DNA from 2 places in the Pseudoalteromonas sp. SR45-4 genome. Region 1 is predicted to be linked to the other one. Evidence: predicted binding sites of a transcription regulator. Region 1 holds the regulator's gene; the other holds the start of a gene.

Region 1 (6,103 bases):
TCCAAGTCATGCCTGGGGCACGCAAGTTAACTATGGTTACAATTACATTAATTGCCCCCATAATGGAGCTAATACCCATAATATGCACAGCAAATACAAACATGGCGGTATTGTCATTACTGTAGGTTGTGGACAGCGGCGCATAAAAAGTCCAACCAAACGCAGGACCGCCACCGGGCATTAATAGCGATGATAATAAAATTAAAAACGCGAATGGTAAAATCCAAAAACTCCAGTTATTCATTCGGGGTAAGGCCATATCAGGCGCGCCAATCATTAATGGCACCATCCAGTTAGCTAAGCCAGTAAAGGCCGGCATAACGGCACCAAATACCATAATCAACCCATGAACCGTGGTCATTTGATTAAAAAAGTGAGGATCCACTAATTGCAATCCTGGCTGAAATAACTCAGCGCGGATCACCATAGCCATAGCACCACCAATAAAAAACATAGTTAGCGAAAAAATTAAGTACAAGCTACCTATATCTTTATGATTAGTGGTATATAACCAACGCTTAAAGCCTTTAGCAGGATGATGAGCGTGGTGAGCTTCATTAATGTCAGGTTGTTCTACTATGCTACTCATTAGTTCGCCTCCCCATCGGCATCAAGTGCTGCCTGTATTTCACTTGGTTGAATTACATCACCGGTATCATTACCCCATGCATTACGCTTATAAGTAATTACCGCTGCTAATTGCTTTATAGAGAGCTGTTTAGCAAAGGCTTGCATGGCTGTGCCGGGGCTTCCGTGAATAACAATATCAATGTGGTCTTTTATATCGCCAAGCACTATCGGGCTGCCTTTAAGTGCAGGAAAAACGCCTGGCAAACCTAACCCTGTGGGCTGATGACATGCAGCACAATTGGCCATATACACTTGCTCACCCAAAGTCATTAATTCTTCTTTAGGGAGTGTTTGGTCAAGTAATGCAGCATCTGCTGCTGCTGCTTTTTGCTTTGCTTGTTTAGCATCTGCTAGCCAAACTTTAAAATCGGCCTCTGACTTAGCCTCTACTACCACTGGCATAAAGCCATGATCTTTACCGCATAGCTCAGCACACTGACCGCGATAAATACCGACTTCGTTTATGTTGGTCCACGTTTCGTTAATAAACCCCGGGTTTGCATCTTTTTTAATAGCAAAATCGGGCACCCACCAAGAATGAATAACATCGTCGGAGGTCATTAAAAAGCGTACTTTTTTATTGATCGGTAATACCAGAGGCTTATCTACCTCAAGTAAATAGTTGGGGTTTTTATCGGCTAGGTTGGCAATTTCATTTTGCGGTGTGGCAAGTATTGAGTAAAACTCAACATCTTCCCCCATATATTCGTAATGCCATTTCCATTGTGAACCAGTTACTTTAATAGTGATATCCGCTTTACTGGCATCTTCCATCGCTATTAATGTTTTAGTTGCGGGGACTGCCATTGCTATTAAAATAACAAATGGAATTGCTGTCCAGAGTATTTCTACTTTGGTACTTTCGTGAAATTGAGCAGCAACTGCTCCTTTAGATTTACGATGATGAATAAGTGCCCAAAACATAACGGCAAATACAATCACGCCTATTACACAGCATATTAAAAATATGGTCATGTGTAGTTGATAAACATTATTACTTATATCGGTTACGCCTTTGCGCATATTATATTGGCTATTTGCCAATGCTAACTGCGGAAAAACAAACAATATAAGCCACAAGGTAGAGCTCAATTTACCCATGTGACAGCTCCTTTAATACTGTTGCGAGTGCAAAACAAAAAGACATAAGCTTTATATGCCAATTTGTTATTTTTTATTTTTGTATTGCTGCCGGATATATAAATATATTTTCTCAAAACTAAAGCTGTGAGTTATTGTTAGTCCAGCCCATTAACAATTAGTTAATAATTGAACAACTAGCAAGTTTTAGTTTGAAAAATAATCAAATAATATTAGGGGATTAGCGTAAATATGGGATTTATTTAATTTTGTTCTAAGCAGGAAGTGAGCAACAGCAAGGGTTACAAATAAAAAGACAGCGATAACGAGTATTAAATACTTAAATGATAAAAAACATAAACTTAATATAATTTTTTCATTACAGCGGAATTTTCACAAAAAAAAGCAAAAAAAAGCGCACTAAAAAGTGCGCATTAATTATCTGAGCTATTAAATTATGCCGATATTTTACATAGCTATAACAGCTTAATTGTCACATCCAGTCAGCATTACGAATAACCCCAACAGCTAAGCCTTCAATATTAAAAGATTCGTTTTCAAGATCCACTTCTATCGACGAAAATTCTTTATTTTCAGCATGCAATAATACTTTTTTGCCTGCTTTTTCTAAGCGTTTTACCGTTACATCGTCATCAACGCGGGCAACAATAACTTGGCCATTTTCGGCAACTTGAGTGCGATGAACAGCCAGTAAATCACCATCCATAATACCAATATCTCGCATGCTCATACCATTTACACGCAATAAAAAATCGGCAGCGGGTTTAAACATTAACGGGTCAATTTTACAATGGCTCTCAACATGTTGTTGCGCCAAAATAGGTTCGCCGGCAGCTACACGGCCTATTAACGGTAAACCAAGTTGTTCTGGTTCATCTTCTTCAATAAGTTGAATACCACGGCTAGCGCCTGGTTTCATTTTAATAGCGCCTTTTTTAGCCAGCGCTTTTAAATGCTCTTCTGCTGCATTAGCACTTTTAAAGCCTAATGTTTGTGCAATTTCTGCGCGTGTAGGAGGCATACCAGTGTCTTTAATAAACACTTTAATAAGTTCGAGTATTTGCGCTTGGCGGTTAGTTAATGGTCGCATACAACTGGTTTTCCATACAGTACATTTAACTGTGAGTATATACAGTTATCTGAAAATCGCAAATTTAAATTACTCCTCGCCTTTGCTGCCAAAGATGGCATTGGTCTAAGCTTAAAATTACCAAGTAAATTACAGATAAAATTACGCAGATCACGATAGTGTTAGTTTTACGTTACATTAATTACATAACTACTAAGTTGTTGCTGTTATTAAAAATTAGTTAACTATCGTTTTTGTAATGGGCCTTAACTTCATCAATGTGAATTAACGGAGAGTGTTATGAATATCACTGTAGCGGTAATAATTAACGGTCCTAAACGTAAAGTATGGGCGGCAATAACTGACATCGAAAACAGTGCCAATATGCTGTCTGGCATTATTGATGTAAAAATAATCGAGAAGCCACCACAAGGGCTAGTGGGCTTAAAATGGTTAGAAACACGAAAAATTTTTGGCAAAGCAGCCTCAGAAACCATGTGGATCAACGAAGCTGTTACTAATGAATACTATTGCACTCGCGCAGAAAATGGCGGGGCAGTTTATACCACTAAGCTGTCACTTACCGCCGCCGAACCTAGCACCTGTTTAACCATGACTTTTTCTGATAGATCTGAGTCTATTTGGGTAAAAATGATCTCTGCAGTGATAGGTTTTTTTCTTAAAAGTTCGATGCGTAAAATGCTAAAAAAAGATCTCGATGAAATTAAGCACTATGTAGAAAGCAAAAAGTAGCACTGTATTACCATGCAGTAGCTGCACTAATTTGGCTATCATATCGCCATGAAAAATCGTATTATCGGTTATCGTTTTCAACCTTTAAAGGAGTAACAATGAGTATTTGGCATCAACCTATTACTTTAGCGTTTTGTAAGCAGTTAGACCAAGGCATAAATGGCCAAGGTACACTGATGAAAACCATGGGGATTGAAATAACTGAAATTGGTGATGATTACTTAGTTGCCACTATGCCAGCAATTCCTGCGCACCATAACCCTATAGGCATGGTGCATGGCGGAGCAAACGTGGTTTTAGCCGAAAGTGTTGCCAGCTACGCGGCTAATTTTGTGGTCGACTTCACTAAATTTTATTGTGTAGGGCAAGAGATCAGTGCCAGCCATTTAAAAGCCTCGCGTAATGGCACCTTAACCGCCACCGCAAAAGCGTTTCATATTGGCAAGCGTAGCTCAGTATGGGAAATAAAAATAACGAATAGTCGCGGCGAGCTTTGCTGCGTATCAAAAATGACCGCAGCTGTTGTAGAGCGCAAAGGCTAAGGCTATTTTTCTAGCGGGTAAATAGTAATTTCCATGCCTGCACCAATTGCCGATATACGTAATAATGTATCGGCGTGCAGCGCTTGGTTAAAACACTTTGGCGAAGTGCCCGATTCAAAACCAATATCAAAGGTACGGCGCGAACAACTCAACCATTGCTTAAGTGCAGCCCGCGAGCATGACTCTACTAACTCACATAAGTGGTTAATTGCTTTATCCGGTGAAGATATTTCGCCTGTTACTTCTATACGCGCTAACTGACGGTATTCGTCTTTATCATAATGTAAAATAGTGGCGATTTTTTTTAGGTCAGCTACAAGCACGCTAATATCTTGCTTTGACTCAAGCTCTAGGTCTACATTTAAAAATTGAATTTCCGACATTGTCTGCTGTTTATCCTCTAATTAGTTCGCTGTAAACTTTAACGCAGTTTTACGCTTATACCAAATCAACTCTGCAATATTCACCTTTTTTATCTGAATAGTCGGCTATTTTTACGCATTTATTGACGCTTTACTTACTCTTATTTCACGAATAAAAAATATTTAAGCACCAAAAGCTCACTATTATAAAAGTGCTGAGCTAGCTCCATAAAAATAGCTAGCTACTTGCATTTAAAATTTAACCACTATTTTTTATTCTAAATGTTTAAATCGACTTAAGTGCTGCTTTAACATTTGGTTTTCAGCAATCAACTCATCCCGTTCATCCAATAATTGTAAAACCAAAGCAATAGCAGACCAATCTAACGATAAGTCATGCTGAATACGCGCAGCCTTTTTAACTAAGATCACTGTTGATACCGTAAATTGCCATTCTGTAACGCGCTCGCCCTCAATAGGAATAGCAATGCTGTGCTCAACCAATTCATATAATATGGCTTCGCTAATATCACTACTCACACACAATTCTTGGCTAGTGAGTAAATTGCCTTGTGGTGCCTCGATAATTTTCATTATGACTTGCTCCAATTGCTACGGGGGTCAAAATGGGCTTTTTCGGCCAGCTCTTGCCAAAGCTTTTTGCTAACATCATCACTCAATGCTGGATTAACAATTTTAATCACAGCAAATAAGTCACCTTTGGCTTTTTTACTAATTAACCCTTTACCTTTAATGCGTAAACGTTGACCCGATTGACTATTAGCTGGAATAGTTAGTTGGATTTTTCCGGCTAATGTAGGTAAATTTATTTTAGTGCCCAAAGCAGCTTCCCATGGTGCAAGAGGTACCACTATGTTTAGGTTATGCCCCTCAACGTCAAATAATGGGTGAGGCACTAAGCGAATTTGCAAATACAAATCACCATTAGGGCCATTTGCCGAACCTAATCCACCTTGGCCTTTTAAGCGAATGCGTTCGCCATTAACCGAGCCGGCAGGAATTTTAACTTTAAGCGATTTTTTAACTTCAGATACACGGCCACTACTGTCTCGCTGCGGCAGCATAAACTCAATTGGTTTAACGGTATCGACTAACGTTTCTTCAAGAAATACCGGGAATTCAATTTCCACATCTTGTCCTTTTTGCGCACGAGCGCCACCAGTTCTGCCCTGCCCGCCATGGTTAAACCCACCTGCGCCGCCAAACATAGAATTTACAAAATCAGAAAACTCCTGATCGGCTTGGGGATCACCTTGCTGATAATGGTTTTGTGACGAGCCATAGCTACCGCCATAATTTGCTTGCTGCTGAGCACGGTTTTGTTGATTACGACGTAACACATCGTATTTAGCGCGCTCTTCTTTGTTGTGAATAACTTCGTAAGCTTCACCTATCTCTTTAAACTTTTCCTCGGCTTGAGGTTCTTTACTTACATCTGGATGATATTTTCTAGCTAGCTTTTTATAAGCTACTTTAACCGCTTTATCGTCTGCATCGGGCGATATTCCAAGCACGGCATAATAATCTACAAATTTCATTCGCAATCCAAATCACAAACTTATGAGCTTTCATCATACTCTTTAAGTAACAACTTTTGTTTATTTAAACAACAATTTAAAGTAGAT
Region 2 (6,103 bases), on a different contig from region 1:
AGTGCTTTTGTCGCGTTGGTAACCTAATTTAACAGCATTAAAGCCTAGGCTTTGCCAAAATTTTAGCAATTGTGCAGTGGCACCAAAACTAGCACCAAACCAAGTACATTGTTCTTTTACTTGTGACTCGCTATAGCTCAGTAATGCTTTTCCTAGGCCACAATTATGTGAGCTTGGATCAATTGCAATACGGACAACTCGCGCACTTAAATGAGTTAAAAAATCACTGTTAAAGCTCAGTTGTGCAAGTGTTTGCGCCATTAAATGCCCTTGTGGGCGGCGCTCACCATTTATAACTTGCTCAGTAAGTTCTTCACTTAAACCGCCTTCTATCGCGATTAAGCATACACCCACTAATTGCTTGTCTATTTTGCTGATAAATATGCGTTGCGATGGCGCATCTAACAACTGGCGTAAATCATTCACACTACTTTGATAATGAGCAAGTGCAAGCAAAGCAACGACTTGGCACAATAGTGCTTCATCAGTTACGAGTTGTTGCTGAGTTACTTCACTATGCTTAGGAATCTGCGATTTATTGCTATTAGTCTCTTGATACTGTGCATCAAGTGCTAATAAACTGCGAATATGCTGCTCAAGTGGATCGTGCTTAGCAAAGCGCAATGGCTCATCAAGAGTAATTACTTTAGAAGCTTTGTAGTGGTTTTTAATATATTGACTAAAGCGAATTGTATAGCCTCTACCATTGCCTTCATAACCTACTAAGGTGCTTGCAAATACAATACGAGGATAATGCGCTAACATGCTTAATAACATAGGCACTGGGATAGCAGCAGCTTCATCTACTAAGAGTACGTCACACTCGGGAAGCTCATTTAACAGAGCGTCTGGCGCAATATATTGCATGTTAGCAAGCTGTTTTTGTAATGGATCGTAATTAACATTTAGCTGTGCAGCTAAGTGTTTAAAGCTGCTGTGTGTTGCTCTAAATTGAGTGGCGCAAATAATTACATTTTTATCAGCTAATTTTGCGGCTGCTAGGCCTAATGCGGCTGACTTTCCTCGGCCTCTATCTGCATTGATCAGTAGCGGTCTATTGGCGCGTCCATGAGCTAATTTTACTATTTGTGCTACGCAGTTTTTCTGCGGTTCAAAATCAATATTACTGTGCAGGACATAGTTATAATTATTATTGATGCAGCCAAATTCTTCACTGTAATGCAAGGCCGGTAAGCTTTTAATAATAGAGCTGAAACGCTGATTGAATAAACTATATTGATTGCTGTGGCCATGAGACTGGACACTTTTTAATGCGGGATCTTGCCAGTTATTTAGGTTACCCAGCTCAGGAAGTAATACAAACAATACTCCGCCAGCTCTAACTGTACCAGTAATTGCGGCCAACTTATCGGGGTATAAGCCACTAAAGCCATCGTAAATGGCGTGGGTAAATTCTTGTCCTAATATTTGGTGAATGTGTGCAGGCCATTGAGCATTTTTAAGTGCACAATGTTTAGATAGAGTAAGTGTATTAGTATTTTGTACTAGTGAGTTTGTCAGCTCATAGCACCAATTATCATTGCCAGTAACAAGCACTAGCTGGCGGTGATGCGCGCCAGCTAATTGTTGCTCTAGTTGTATGAGCTGCTTTTTATATAGCTTGTAGTCTTGCATATGCCGTTACTAACCACTTACTACCTAAATCATCAAAGTTGACTTGTACGCGAGATTGCGCACCCGCACCTTCGTAATTAAGTACTGTACCAATACCAAATTTAGCATGCAGTACACGTTGCCCCAAGTTAAAGCCGCTATCTTCAAATGCAGCGTGACTAACTGATGCGCTAAAACGCCCTGCAGCGGGTGGTCGAGATACTTGGGTTTTAATACGAATTTCTTCAACACAGTCCTCGGGAATTTCCCGTAAAAAGCGCGATGGTGTATGGTATTTTTCTTGTCCGTATAAACGACGGCTTTCGGCATGGCTAATATATAGTTTATCCATAGCGCGGGTCATACCTACATAACAAAGGCGGCGTTCTTCTTCTAAACGGCCAGACTCTTCATTACTTTGTTGAGAAGGGAACATACCTTCCTCTACGCCAACCATAAACACTAACGGAAATTCTAAACCTTTAGCTGAGTGCAATGTCATCATTTGTACGGCGTCTTCGTGCTCTTCTGCTTGTCCTTCACCAGATTCAAGCGAGGTATGCGCTAAAAAGCCTTGTAGAGGAGAGCTATATTCTTCTTCCTCAGGCAATTCGTACTGATCGCAAGCGCTAATAAGTTCTTCTAAGTTTTCTACTCGGGCACGGCCTTTTTCACCTTTTTCGGCTTGGTACATTGCCATTAACCCAGAAGTTTGAATAACGTACTTAGCTTGCTCATGTAGCGTTAGATCGCTAATTTTATCTTCAATATGCTCTACTAGTTCGACAAACTTACTCACTGCACCAGAAGCGCGGCCAGATAAATGTTGTTGCTCTACAATTGCTTTTGCTGCATACCAAAGTGGTAACGATTCGGCGCGTGCACAGTCGCGTATATGGCTTAGCGTTTTATCGCCAATACCACGAGCTGGAGTATTAATTACTCGTTCAAATGCAGCATCGTCTTGACGGTTACCTATTATGCGTAAGTACGACAGGGCGTCTTTAATTTCTTGGCGTTCGAAGAATCGCATGCCGCCATAAATACGATACTTTAGGCCTTCTTGTAGCATGGCTTCTTCGAGTACACGTGATTGCGCATTACTTCTATATAAAATAGCCGCATCTTGCAGCGCATTGCCGGCATTTAACCAACTACGCAGTTTACTACTTACAAAACGCGCTTCGTCTAGCTCGTTAAATGCGGCGTAAATAGAAATAGGTTCGCCCTCGTTACCGTCGGTCCATAAGCTTTTACCCATACGCTCTGAGTTATTTTGGATCAGGGCATTTGAGGCTTTTAATATAGTGGCGGTAGAGCGATAGTTTTGCTCAAGACGAATGGTCTCTGCGCTAAAGTCAGTTAAAAAACGTTTAATGTTTTCTATTTTTGCACCGCGCCAACCATAGATACTCTGATCGTCATCGCCAACAATCATAATACTATTGGAGTCGCCAGCAAGTAGTTTTAACCATGCGTATTGTATGGTGTTGGTGTCTTGAAACTCGTCTACTAACATGTGTGCAAAGCGCTGTTGATAATGGCGCAGTAGTGTAGGGTTATTTTTGAGTACTTCGTAGCTGCGCAGTAGTATTTCGGCAAAATCGACTAAGCCTGCTCTGTCGCATGCTTCTTGATACGCCGCGTACACGCGCAGCATCATTTGCTCGTTAATATCGTAGGCTTGAATATCTTTAGGGCGAAGTGCTTCATCTTTTTTAGCGCTTATGTACCAACCAAACTGTTTAGCGGGCCATTTTTTATCATCAATATTCATCGATTTTAATAAACGTTTGATCATACGTAGCTGATCGTCTGAGTCTAAAATTTGAAATGCTTCGGGTAATTTTGCTTCACGGTGGTGCGCGCGTAAAATACGGTGCGACAAACCATGGAAAGTACCAATCCACATACCACCAACCGGCGCTTTTAGCGTCTCTTCAACGCGAGTACGCATCTCTTTAGCTGCTTTATTAGTAAAGGTAACCGCAAAAATACTATACGCTGAGGCTTGCTCAACTTGCATTAGCCAAGCAATACGATGAACCAACACTCGTGTTTTACCAGACCCAGCACCTGCTAATACCAGCATGTTTTGTAGTGGGGCTGCAACGGCATCGCGTTGTTTGTCGTTTAAGCCATCGAGTAATTGTGAAACGTCCATCGTTACGCCTTTTTAATCAATAATGCGGGCAGTATAGCAGGTGTTTTTGTTAGGCTAAATAAAATACTGTTTTTATACACAGCTATTCATAAAATTATGTTCTAAACTAGTAGCTTGATAGCAAATCAAAAACGGAAAAGGTTAAAAAGATATAATGAAAATTACTAATTTGACCTCAATTTAGTAAAAATCACCACAGCGTTAAACTGATAAAAATACAACTATATGATTTGTAACATTTATTAAATTGGCATAGAGTGTGTAAGTAATTCTATAGCTAAAATATAAAATTAAATAAACTACAGAGGTTAGTATGGCAGGACAAGGTTCAGGCGGTAACGTAATCGCAGCATTATGTAATATATTTTTCCCGGGTTTAGGGCAGTTAGTGCAAGGGCGTATTCTTGCCGCGCTTATATTCGCTATATTATTTTTTGGTGGTGCGGCATTATGGTTTTTAATTGTGCCAGGAATAATTGCCGCTATTGTATATGTTTGGGCAATTATTGATGCAGCACGTTATAGATCGTGACGTAATTAATATTAAAGCTTTATAAAATAGCGCCTTTTGGCGCTATTTTGCTTTTTAGCGTCTGCTGCTATTTACGTATATAATTGCGCAACTAACGATTTAAAAGCGATACGTATGGAATATCAATTTATTCGCGATCCAATTAGCGGATTACGCATTAAAATAAGTAGCGAGCATGCCATAATTGGCCGCTGGTTAAACGAAGAAATAGGCAAAGATAAAATAGCTATGGTGCAAGCGCTTATTGCATCGGTGAGTTCAAGCTTTGAGCCTTTAACGCTAAAGGGCCAAGAAATAGATTTAATTTTAACGAAAGACGAAGCTCTATTTGAAGCCCATGCTCTGCACCAAGACAGTGAAGATCTTATGGCTTATCAAGACGACGATTTAATGCTTGAAGAAAATGGCCTAAGCAGTGGTTGTGGTTTTGAAGATTTTATTGACCTAATTGATTCATGGCATGAGTTTACGACGTCACGATAAACATAGTTAGCACACTAATGAAAATATACAGCAATGCACAACAAGCATTTTATCTGTATTATTACACCAATGAAAATTTAGCTAATCAAAAATGACAGGAATTGATATGTCTGCCAATTTAAACAAACTAGTAGTGATGCTAGAAATGCAAAATGCCATGAATACCAAAGTACATGACCAATGGTTTAGCCAAGGGTTTGATTGGTACAGAGCCATTTGGGTTGAGTGTGCAGAAATGCTCGATCATTACGGTTGGAAATGGTGGAAAAAACAAACGCCTGATACCGAACAAGTTATTTTAGAGTTAGTGGATATTTTTCATTTTGGCTTATCACTCAGAATTGACGGTATTACCAGCTACGAAAAAATAGCTAAACAGCTTGAGCAAGAATTAAGCACTGCCTATCAAGCCGATGACTTTAAGCAAACACTGGAAGTGTTGGCGGCATCTGCTGTTGCAGATAAAACCTTTAATGCGGCTGCTTTTGCAGGTTGTATGGCGCAAATAGGTATGAATATTGACGATTTATACCGAGGTTATGTGGGTAAAAACACCTTAAACTTCTTCCGTCAAGATCATGGCTATAAAGATGGCAGTTACATAAAAGTGTGGGGCGGCCAAGAAGATAACGAGCATTTAGTAGACGTTGTTAAAAGCCTTGATACCGAACATGCAGATTTTGCAAAATTAGTGTACGAAGGCTTAGAAGCACGATACCCAACAAAATAGTTTGCGCTAAATTAATTAAATTAGCTTGCGATAGTCGGTAACATTTAAGTAATCGGCTATATCGTTATGTGGTTGCTGGCTGTCTGGGTTTGCAACCGCAAGCAAGTGTTCAATACCGTATTGGCGTGCAGCGTTGAGTACAGGAACACTATCATCAACAAAAAGCGTACGGCTTTTGTTAAATCCTAAGTCACTTTGCACCTGTTGCCATAAGCTTTGTTGCTCTTTACTTACCCCATATTCATGAGTCGATACGACTCCATCTAAGTAGTTATCAATTGCAGTTTGCTCAAATTTAAGCATTACACACTCAGGGTGGGCGTTAGTAAGTAAAATTAACTCTTTACCTGCTTTTTTAAGTTCAGTTAAAAAGTACGGCACATCGTCGCGCACTTTTATTAAGTGCTTAGACTGTCGCTTTAGTTCCATAATAGGCAGGTTTAACTGTTGCTCCCAATAATCTGAGCAGTACCATTGTATTTTTCCGCTAACGGCTTGGTAGCGTTTTGAAATATCCGCTTGCGCTGCTTCAAAGCTAATATTTTTTGCTAATGCGTGCTGTTGTGGAATAACGTTAAGC

The links. Region 1 encodes LexA, which represses DNA repair genes until DNA is damaged. Its sites were predicted from a motif close to TACTGTATNNNNATACAGTA; they were not measured.
Region 2: a site for LexA is predicted at 3,843-3,862, ahead of uvrD (DNA helicase II). Genes of this name have one in related genera too.

Annotation. Positions count from the first base shown of each region.
Region 1 covers NZ_JACJDO010000017.1:30,296-36,398, reverse strand. The annotation lists gene ctaD (cytochrome c oxidase subunit I) at 1-589, opposite strand, end outside; gene coxB (cytochrome c oxidase subunit II) at 589-1,731, opposite strand; gene lexA (transcriptional repressor LexA) at 2,204-2,821, opposite strand; gene H5058_RS09230 (SRPBCC family protein) at 3,101-3,553, shown strand; gene H5058_RS09225 (PaaI family thioesterase) at 3,652-4,095, shown strand; gene H5058_RS09220 (hypothetical protein) at 4,098-4,478, opposite strand; gene H5058_RS09215 (chaperone modulator CbpM) at 4,731-5,051, opposite strand; gene H5058_RS09210 (DnaJ C-terminal domain-containing protein) at 5,051-6,016, opposite strand.
Region 2 covers NZ_JACJDO010000009.1:679-6,781, forward strand. The annotation lists gene H5058_RS05860 (GNAT family N-acetyltransferase) at 1-1,635, opposite strand, end outside; gene uvrD (DNA helicase II) at 1,613-3,778, opposite strand; gene H5058_RS05870 (hypothetical protein) at 4,092-4,310, shown strand; gene H5058_RS05875 (YacL family protein) at 4,425-4,793, shown strand; gene H5058_RS05880 (dUTP diphosphatase) at 4,900-5,523, shown strand; gene yrfG (GMP/IMP nucleotidase) at 5,539-6,103, opposite strand, start outside.